DNA from 2 places in the Halomonas zincidurans B6 genome. Region 2 is predicted to be linked to the other one. Evidence: predicted binding sites of a transcription regulator. Region 2 holds the regulator's gene; the other holds the start of a gene.

Region 1 (4,418 bases), 210 kb from region 2:
CTTGGCGGGAACGGGCGGCTGCCACAGCAGGCGCGGATCGAAAGTGATGGCGGCAAGCATGGTCAATACCACGACCGACATGAAGGCCAGCGCGGCCGGCCCCGGGGTGATCGACATCAGTCTGCCGGCGCGAATCAGGGCGACCAGAATCGCCACCACGAAGACGTCGACCATCGACCAGCGGCCGATGAACTCGGTCAGCCGATAGAGCCGGGTTCGCACGATGCGGTGATAGCCGCCGCTGCGGCGCACGGCGATGCACAGCCAGCCGAGGGCGAGCAATTTGCCGACCGGCACCAGAATGCTGGCGACGAAGATCACCGTGGCGACCGGATAGGAGCCCATCTGCCAGAGCTGGATCACGCCGCCGATGATCGTCGACGGGTTGGCTTCGCCAAGGTAAGTGGTGGTCATGATCGGGTAGATGTTGGCCGGCAGATACAGGATCGTCGCCGTGACGAGCAGGGCCCAGGTCCGCTGCAGGCTTCGCGGCTGACGTGCGTGCAGCGCTTCGCCGCAGCGTCGACAGCGTCCGCGTCCGTGGCCATCGAGCGCATTGACCAGGCCGCAGGTCTGGCAGCCGGCCAGACCCTGCTCGGCGGCCGGAGCGCCGGTGCGGCTGTGTTCGGGCGCGAGCGGTTCGCCGGCCAGCGAGAACCACATCCAGTCGCTGTCGAGCGATTGCGTGGTCAGCAACAGCAGGATGGCGAACAGGCAGAAGGCCCAGAACGAGACGCCCAGGCTGACTTCGGCGAGGCCGGCCACCTTGATCAAGCTGACCAGCGCACCGATGATGAACACGTCGGCCATCATCCACGGGTGCAGATGGCTCAGCGAGCGCGCGATGCCGCGGCTGAAGGGCAGCGGTTCGCGACTCAGCAGGCCGAGCTGCAGCCAGGCGACGCAGGCAAGATAGAGGGCCGGCAGCACGGCGACGCTCAGCGCCACGCTGATGGCCACCCATGGCTGGCTGTAGCCGACCAGGCTGCGTACGGTCTGGGCCAGCTCGATGCGGTTGCTAATGCCGCTGACCTCGAAACTGATGAAGGGGAAGGACAGCGCGACGATCAGCGCAACCAGCGCTGCCAGCGAAAGCGCCAGGCTGCGCTGTGCCGGTCGATTGTGACGCTGGGCGAGACTATGGCCACAGCGCGGACAGTCTGCCTTCTGCCCCGGGCTCAGCGGCGGCAGCGCCACCAGCCAGTCGCACTCGTGGCAGGCACGCAGCCGGCGCCGGCTCGGGCGTGGCGAACCAGCGCCGCTATCCGTCAGCGTATCGGGCGGTTGCGTATCGGCGGTCACCGTGTCAGCGTCCTGTGGCGATGAGTGTTCTCATTCATGCGAACCAGTGTAACCGCTTAGTGTCCATGGTCGAACAGCGTTCATCGTTTGCCGTCGCCAAGTGGCGCGACTCGGTCCCCTCGTCAGCTCGACTGCAATTGCCCTGCGAGCCCGGGCCGGGCGCTGGTCCTGCTCGGGCAACTCGGGCATCATGCCGCCGGACGTTCCACGAGCCGGATCATCGAAGTCATGCGTTAACAAAGGGAGGCGAGCTTGCTACTTGCGATCGGTGCTGTCGTTCTGGGGTTGGTGTTGCTGGTATGGAGTGCCGATCGTTTCGTCGACGGCGCGGCTGCCACGGCGGGGCACCTGGGCCTGCCGTCGCTGTTGATCGGCATCCTGGTGATCGGTTTCGGTACCTCGGCCCCCGAGATGATGGTATCGGCACTCGCCGCCTGGCAGGGTAATCCGGGGCTGGCGCTGGGTAATGCCTACGGCTCGAACATCACCAATATCGGGCTGATTCTCGGCCTCGTGGCGCTGCTCAGTCCGCTGACGGTACACTCGCAGGTCATCCGCCAGGAGTTGCCGCTGCTGGGGGGCGCCACCTTGATTTCCGGCTGGCTACTGCTGGATGCCCAGGTCACGCGCCTCGATGGCTGGCTGCTGCTGGTGCTGCTGGTAGGGGTCATGGGGTTCAGCATCTGGCGCGCCCGCAGTGGCGCTACCGATGCGCTGATGGTGGGTACCGAGTCCTCGCTCGCCGAGCACCCGATGACGCTGCGCGCCGGCATCCTCTGGACGCTAGCCGGCCTGGTGGTATTGATCGCCAGTTCGCGGCTGCTGGTCTGGGGGGCGGTGCAGATCGCTCAGGCGTTCGGCGTCAGCGATCTGGTCATCGGCCTGACTGTGGTCGCGGTGGGCACCTCGCTTCCCGAGCTGGCCTCGTCGATCAGTGCGTTGCGCAAGAACGAGCACGACCTGGTGCTGGGCAACGTGGTGGGTTCCAACCTGTTCAATTCGCTGGCCGTGGTGGGGCTGGCCGGGGTGATCACGCCGATCGATGCCGAACGTGCGGTGATCCTGCGCGACTGGCCGGTGATGGCGGTGCTGACCCTGGCGGTGCTGATATTCGGCATCGGTTGGCGAGGGCGTCAGGGGCGAATCAATCGTTTCGAAGGCGGCGCACTGCTGCTCGTCTATCTGGCCTACAACGCCTATCTGATCAGCAGCGAAATGGTCTGATCACCCGCTTCGATCGTCAGCGAGCCCACCTTGCGCCGGGTTCCATGCCCGGCGCAGTCGTGTCCAGATTTATCGCCCCGTTCTTGATCTGCGTCAACTCGACGCGCCCGTTAAGACTTAAGTCGGTTTCGTGGGCGGCGTATCATGTCCTCGTGCCAGCGGCGATTGCCAGTGTCTGAGGCTCGCAATGAGCGTCTGCTTGGCTAGCCTGTGGTGAGTCGCACCAGCGCACGGCGACCGGCTGCAAGGCTTGGGTTAATGGGGCTGCTGCATCGGTGGCGGCCCTGACTTCAGACGGATTAGGAGTGGACATGGAACTTGATCCGGTCTTCCTGTCGCGATTGCAATTCGCGTTTGTCGTAACCTTTCATGCCATCTTTCCGGTCTTCACGATCGGCCTGGCCTCCTACCTGGCGCTGCTCTATGGCCTGCTCGTCAAGACCGGCAACCCGGCCTGGGAGCGCCTGGCAGAATTCTGGACCAAGGTCTTCGCGGTCGTGTTCGGCATGGGGGTGGTGTCGGGCATCGTCATGGCCTTTCAGTTCGGGACCAACTGGAGCAACTTCTCCCAGGCAGCCTCGAATTTCATCGGCCCGCTGCTCAGTTACGAGGTGGTCACGGCGTTCTTTCTCGAGGCCGGCTTCCTCGGCGTGCTGCTGTTCGGTCGCGAGCGGGTATCGCCCAAGGTGCACCTGTTCGCGGCGATCATGGTGGCCCTGGGGACGCTCATCTCGTCGTTCTGGATCCTCTCGGCCAACAGCTGGATGCAGACCCCCGCCGGCTTCGAAATGCGCGAGGGCATGGTCCACGTGACGTCCTGGGTGGAGGCGATCTTCAACCCCTCGTTCCCGTATCGCTTCGCGCACATGGTGATGGCCTCGTTTCTGACCGGTGGCTTCGTGGTCTGCGGGGTCAGCGCCTGGTATCTGCTGCGCGGGCATGACGTCGAGGCCAATCGCAAGGCGCTGTCGATGTCGCTGTGGCTACTGCTGTTCGCGGCCCCGGCCCAGGCGGTCATCGGCGACATGCACGGTACCAACACGCTGGAGTATCAACCGAGCAAGATCGCGGCCATCGAGGGGATCTGGGAAACCGAATCATCGGTGCCGCTATTGCTGTTCGCCGTGCCGGATCAGGCCAATCAGACCAATGACTTTGCCGTGGGTATTCCCAAGCTGGCCAGCCTGATCCTCACTCGCGACCCGAACGGCGAACTCCCGGGGCTCAACGAGATCCCCCGCGACCAGCAGCCGCCGGTGTGGATCACCTTCTATTCGTTTCGCATCATGGTCGGGCTGGGCGTATTGATGATTGCGTTCGCGGTCGCCGGCCTGTTGCTGCGGCGCGGCGGTCGGATCTATCACAATCGCTTCTTCCTTCAGGGGCTGCGGCTGATGGCGATCTCGCCGTTCATCGCCGTGAGCGCTGGCTGGTTCGTGACCGAAACGGGCCGTGCGCCATGGCTCATCTATGGCGTGATGACCCAGGCCGAAGCGGTGACGCCGTCGCTTACCGGCTGGATGGCATTGACGACGCTGATCGGCTACATCCTGGTCTATGCCGTGGTCTTCATCGCCGGGCTCTATTACCTGGGTCGGGTGATCCGCCAGGGCATGGTCGAAGGCGACGTCGATGACGTGACACGCGCCATGCGCCCGATGTCGGCCTCTCACGTGCCGTTCGACGACGGTCAGTATCAAGCCCCCAACGCCGCTTCCAGGAGCTGAAACCATGCTGGGAACTATCGATCTTTCGCTGATCTGGGCCGCGATCATCGCCTTTGGCGTCATCATGTACGTGCTGATGGACGGCTTCGACCTGGGTGTGGGCCTGCTCTTTCCGTTCGCCCCGGATGAAGAGGCGCGCGACGTGATGATGAACTCGGTGGCGCC
Region 2 (4,418 bases):
GCCGTCGGCCAGGGGCAGGCGCTTGGCCGGCAGGCTGTGATAGAGCACGTCGTTGCCGGCGACATGGTTGAAATGCTCGTGGGCGATCCCACCGAAGTAGGGGAAGCCGACCTTGGCGACGCTGTCGTGGCCCTTGGCCAGCGACAGCTGCAGGGAGACCTCGTTACCCTCGGCGTCGAGCGGCTCGAGGTTCCAGCGGCCTTCACCGCTTTCCTTTTCACCCCAGCGGAAGCCGATGGAGCCGCGCGGCACCACCAGACGGTTGCTGGCTTGGTCCCAGGCCACGGTCTTCCACTCCGGGTTGTTGTCCTGGCCCAGGTTGGCATCGAAGTCGCTGGCGCGCAGCTGCCTGCCGGGGGCGAAAGTGCCGTCCTCGCGGGTTTCCAGTTCGACCAGAAACGGCATGTCGGTATAGCGACGCACGTAATCGGTGAAGTAGGCGCTGGGCTTGGCGAGGTGGAATTCCTTGAGGATCACGTGGCCCATGGCCATCGCCAGTGCCGCATCGGTACCCTGCTTGGGGCTCAACCACTCATCGCACAGCTTGGCGACCTCGGCGTAATCCGGGGTGATGGCCACGGTCTTGGTGCCCTTGTAGCGCACTTCGGTGAAGAAGTGCGCATCGGGGGTGCGCGTCTGCGGGACGTTGGAGCCCCAGGCGATGATGTAGTTCGAGTTGTACCAGTCGGCGGATTCGGGCACGTCGGTCTGCTCGCCCCAGGTCTGGGGGCTGGCCGGCGGCAGGTCGCAGTACCAGTCGTAGAACGACAGGCACACCCCGCCGATCAGCGACAGGTAACGGGTGCCCGCGGCGTAGGAGACCATCGACATCGCCGGGATCGGCGAGAAGCCGATGATGCGATCGGGGCCGTACTGCTTGGCGGTGTAGGCGTTGGACGCCGCGATCAGGGTTTCCAGCTCGTCCCACTCGGCCCGCACGAAACCGCCCATGCCGCGGGCCTTCTTGTACTGCGCGGTCTTCGCGGGATCCTCGACGATGGCGGCCCAGGCCAGCACCGGGTCGATGTACTGGGCCAGCGCTTCGCGCCACAGCTTGATCAGGCGCTTGCGCACCAGCGGGTACTTGAGGCGGTTGGCGCTGTACAGGTACCAGGAATAGCTGGCGCCGCGGGGGCAGCCGCGCGGTTCATGGTCGGGCAGGTCGGGGCGGGTGCGCGGATAGTCGGTCTGCTGGGTTTCCCAGGTGACCAGGCCGTTCTTGACGTAGATCTTCCAGCTGCACGAACCGGTACAGTTCACCCCATGGGTGGAGCGCACGACCTTGTCGTGCTGCCAGCGCGCACGATAGCCGTCTTCCCAGTCACGGGATTCGCTGCGGGTTTCGCCATGGCCATTGGCAAATGCCTCGCGGGGCTTGCCCAGATACTGCAGGCGGTCGAGAAAATGACTCATTGCTGCTTGCCTCTATGAAGTCCGGTCAGGAGTCAGGGAGTCGTCGGCTCGGTCACGTCGCCGGGCCAAGAGGTGTGGTGTGCCAGCTGGCTTGCCATGGCGAACCTCCCCTGCTTGAACTGAGATCACCTTAAGGAGATCGTGGCGGGTCGATTTTGATTTCAGTCAAGTTGGGTAGCGAACTCCTTCGCTTACCTCGCAATATCACCCGGACTACCTCTAAATGGTTATCGGGGGCTAGGCGGGCGTTGGGTAACATCGTGCTCATGACATTGCGCGCAGAAAGGAGAAACACGCCATGACCCGCATTGCGACGCTGAGCGAGACACGCGATAACTGCCACAACTGTCGTCTGCGCACGTTGTGCCTGCCCGATAACCTGCCGGTGGAAGACGTCGGCAGGTTGGCGGGGATCGTGCAGCGTCGCAAGCCGGTGTCCCGGGGCACCCTTCTTTTTCAGGCCGGACAACGTTTCAACTCGATCTATGCGGTGCGTACCGGGGCGGTGAAGACCACGACACTCATGGCCAATGGCGACGAGCATATTTCGGGATTCCATCTGCCGGGCGAGGTCATCGGCCTCGACGCCATCGTCTCGCGGGATCACCCCTCGACGGCTGTTGCTCTGGAAACCGCCAGCGTGTGTGAAATTCCCTATGCCGAACTGGAGAATCTGAGCGACCGCACACCGGCCCTGCAGCATCAGTTGATGCGCATCATGAGTCGCGAGCTGCTCGCCGAACAGAGCACCAACCACCTGCTGACGCGGCGTTCCGCCGAACAGCGCCTGGCCGTGGTGCTGCTCACGTTCTCCGAGCGCTTCGCCAGCCGCGGCCTTTCGGCGCAACGTTTCCGCCTGCCGATGTCGCGCCTCGACCTGGGCAACTATCTGGGCCTGGTGCCCGAGACCATGAGCCGCACCTTCCGTCGCCTGGAAGAGCAGGGCCTGGTCAGCATCGCCGGCAAGGAGGTCGAGATCGTCGATATCTGCGCCATGCAGGGGCTGGCGTTCGGTGCGCAAGGTGCCCAGGCGGCGCGGGCTTGACCAGGCGCAGTGGGCTTCGTTTGACGGCTTGATTCCGGTCAAGCTCATTGTCGGTAGTGCGCGCTAGGGTGAGTCTGGATCTGCTCACTGCGGTAGCCCAATGAACCGTTCCATCGATCTCGCTCTGCTCGTTAAGCATGACCGGCCGGCCCCGGATTACGGACTCTTTCCCACCCTGGTCCGCTTGCCGGAAAAGCGCTCGGCGGACGATTACCGGCTGGTGGCGCTTGCCAGCAATGAAGACCCCATCCCCAAGCCATTGACGGTTTATGTCCATGTGCCCTCCTGGCTGGGCCACGATAGCCGTGGGCCAGTTCGATATCTGGGATATCTCAAGCGCGAGATAGCGCTTCAGAGCGCCCTGTTCGATGGCGATCGCCGAATCGAGCGGCTCGTGCTGAGCGGGAACGGGGCGGGGCGTCTCGGAGACGGTCAACTGGCTGGCTTGCTCGCCGAGCTGGACGTGCATTTCGGGCTGAAGCGTAGCCGCGATCGCGACTTTGCGTTGCGCATCGATTCTCGCGGTCTGTCACCGCAACGCCTGCCCCTGCTGGCCGCTCTCGGCTTCAACCGGTTGCTCGTCGACCTACAAGACCTTGAGACGCCGGCCGGCGTGCCCGGTGAGCGTCAACCGGCGGACGAGTGGCCAGCCCCCGCTGGCCCTGAGCGTAGCCACCTGCCCGTCACCGAGCTGGCATTGCGTCTGTCCGGACGCACGGCGGTTGGCTTCTCGGCGTTGCTCGAGCGCCTGGTCAGCCTACGTCCCGAGCGCATTACCCTGTATCGCGATGGCTTGTGCGGCGCGGCTGTCTGGCCGGCGTTCTCTTGCCCATCGGCTCCGTGGCAGCGGATCGCAACGCCCGAGCGTGGCGCTGTCCTGGCTCTGCTGGCGCAAGGCGTGGAGCGCTTGGCGCCGGCCGGTTACGTGCATCTGGGCATGGGGCGCTTTGCGCTTGCCAGCGATGCGTTGGTGGCTGCGCAACGCCATGGCCAGCTGCAGCGTTGCCTGGAGGGTTACAATCTGCGGGGCGAGGCCGACTGCATCGGGCTGGGGGCCGGTGCAATCAGCCATCTCGACGATGGCTATTACCAGAATGCGCGGGAATTGCCGGATTACTGTGCGCGTCTGGACGCGGGTCAGCTGGCCATCTGCCGAGGCTATGAACTGACTGCCGATGACCGAGTGAGACAAGCCGTTATCCAGCACCTCATGGGGGGCGGCAACGTTCGATATGCGACTGTCGAGAAAGCTCATCGCATCGTGTTTCGCAACTATTTCGCGCCTGAGCTGCTGGCCCTGCAGGCCATGGCGAGCGATGACCTGGTCGAGCTTCGACGCGACGGCATTGAGCCGACGCAGTCCGGGGGCTTGCTGATGGAGCGTCTGGTCATGCTCTTCGACGGCGCTTTTAGCGAGGGGCGGCCACGCTACCTGCAGATGATCTGAACTGCACTGCCGCGAATGGAAGTTTCCACCGCCAATTTGCCTCAGGCAAGCCTGCCTTCGGCTTGTGGGTGGCTGAGCGGCCGGGTTACGCCCGTGCGCATGCGAACGGCGCATCAGACGCCTGCTAGCCAGGAAAGCGGATTGTGGTTCATCGCCACACCGACGATGTACAGGAAGAGGGCGATGGCGACCAACGAAGCCGCGGCGCGAATCGTCGATGTCCTGCCGCGCTTGATCGCCAAGGTACCGATAACGATATAGGCCACCAGGGCGATCAGCTTGGCCGCCAGCCAAGGCTGCTGGGTAGGCCAGGCGCGCAGCATGATCATCAAACTCACCCCCGCCGCCAGCAGTACCGTGTCGATCAGGTGCGGCAACACCTTTACCCAGCGCCGCTGGAGCTGTGGAGACGCGCGAACCGACCACCATGCGCGCAGCCCGAATAGCCCCAGGCTGAGACCGGCGGCGGTCATATGGATATTTTTTATCAGGAAATAGTCCACGCGGGTCTCC

What was found. Region 2 encodes FNR, which switches genes on or off when oxygen is low (the NO sensors DNR and NnrR bind a similar motif). Its sites were predicted from a motif close to TTGATNTANATCAA; they were not measured.
Region 1: the regulator FNR is predicted to act here: its motif matches at 2,610-2,623, upstream of HALZIN_RS0105450 (cytochrome ubiquinol oxidase subunit I).

The regions. Positions count from the first base shown of each region.
Region 1 covers NZ_JNCK01000001.1:1,144,690-1,149,107, forward strand. The annotation lists gene HALZIN_RS0105440 (PqiA/YebS family transporter subunit) at 1-1,302, opposite strand, end outside; gene HALZIN_RS0105445 (calcium/sodium antiporter) at 1,555-2,526, shown strand; gene HALZIN_RS0105450 (cytochrome ubiquinol oxidase subunit I) at 2,838-4,253, shown strand; gene cydB (cytochrome d ubiquinol oxidase subunit II) at 4,258-4,418, shown strand, end outside.
Region 2 covers NZ_JNCK01000001.1:1,349,877-1,354,294, forward strand. The annotation lists gene HALZIN_RS0106305 (nitrate reductase subunit alpha) at 1-1,413, opposite strand, end outside; gene fnr (fumarate/nitrate reduction transcriptional regulator Fnr) at 1,712-2,458, shown strand; gene HALZIN_RS0106315 (oxygen-independent coproporphyrinogen III oxidase) at 2,559-3,905, shown strand; gene HALZIN_RS0106320 (SirB2 family protein) at 4,019-4,408, opposite strand.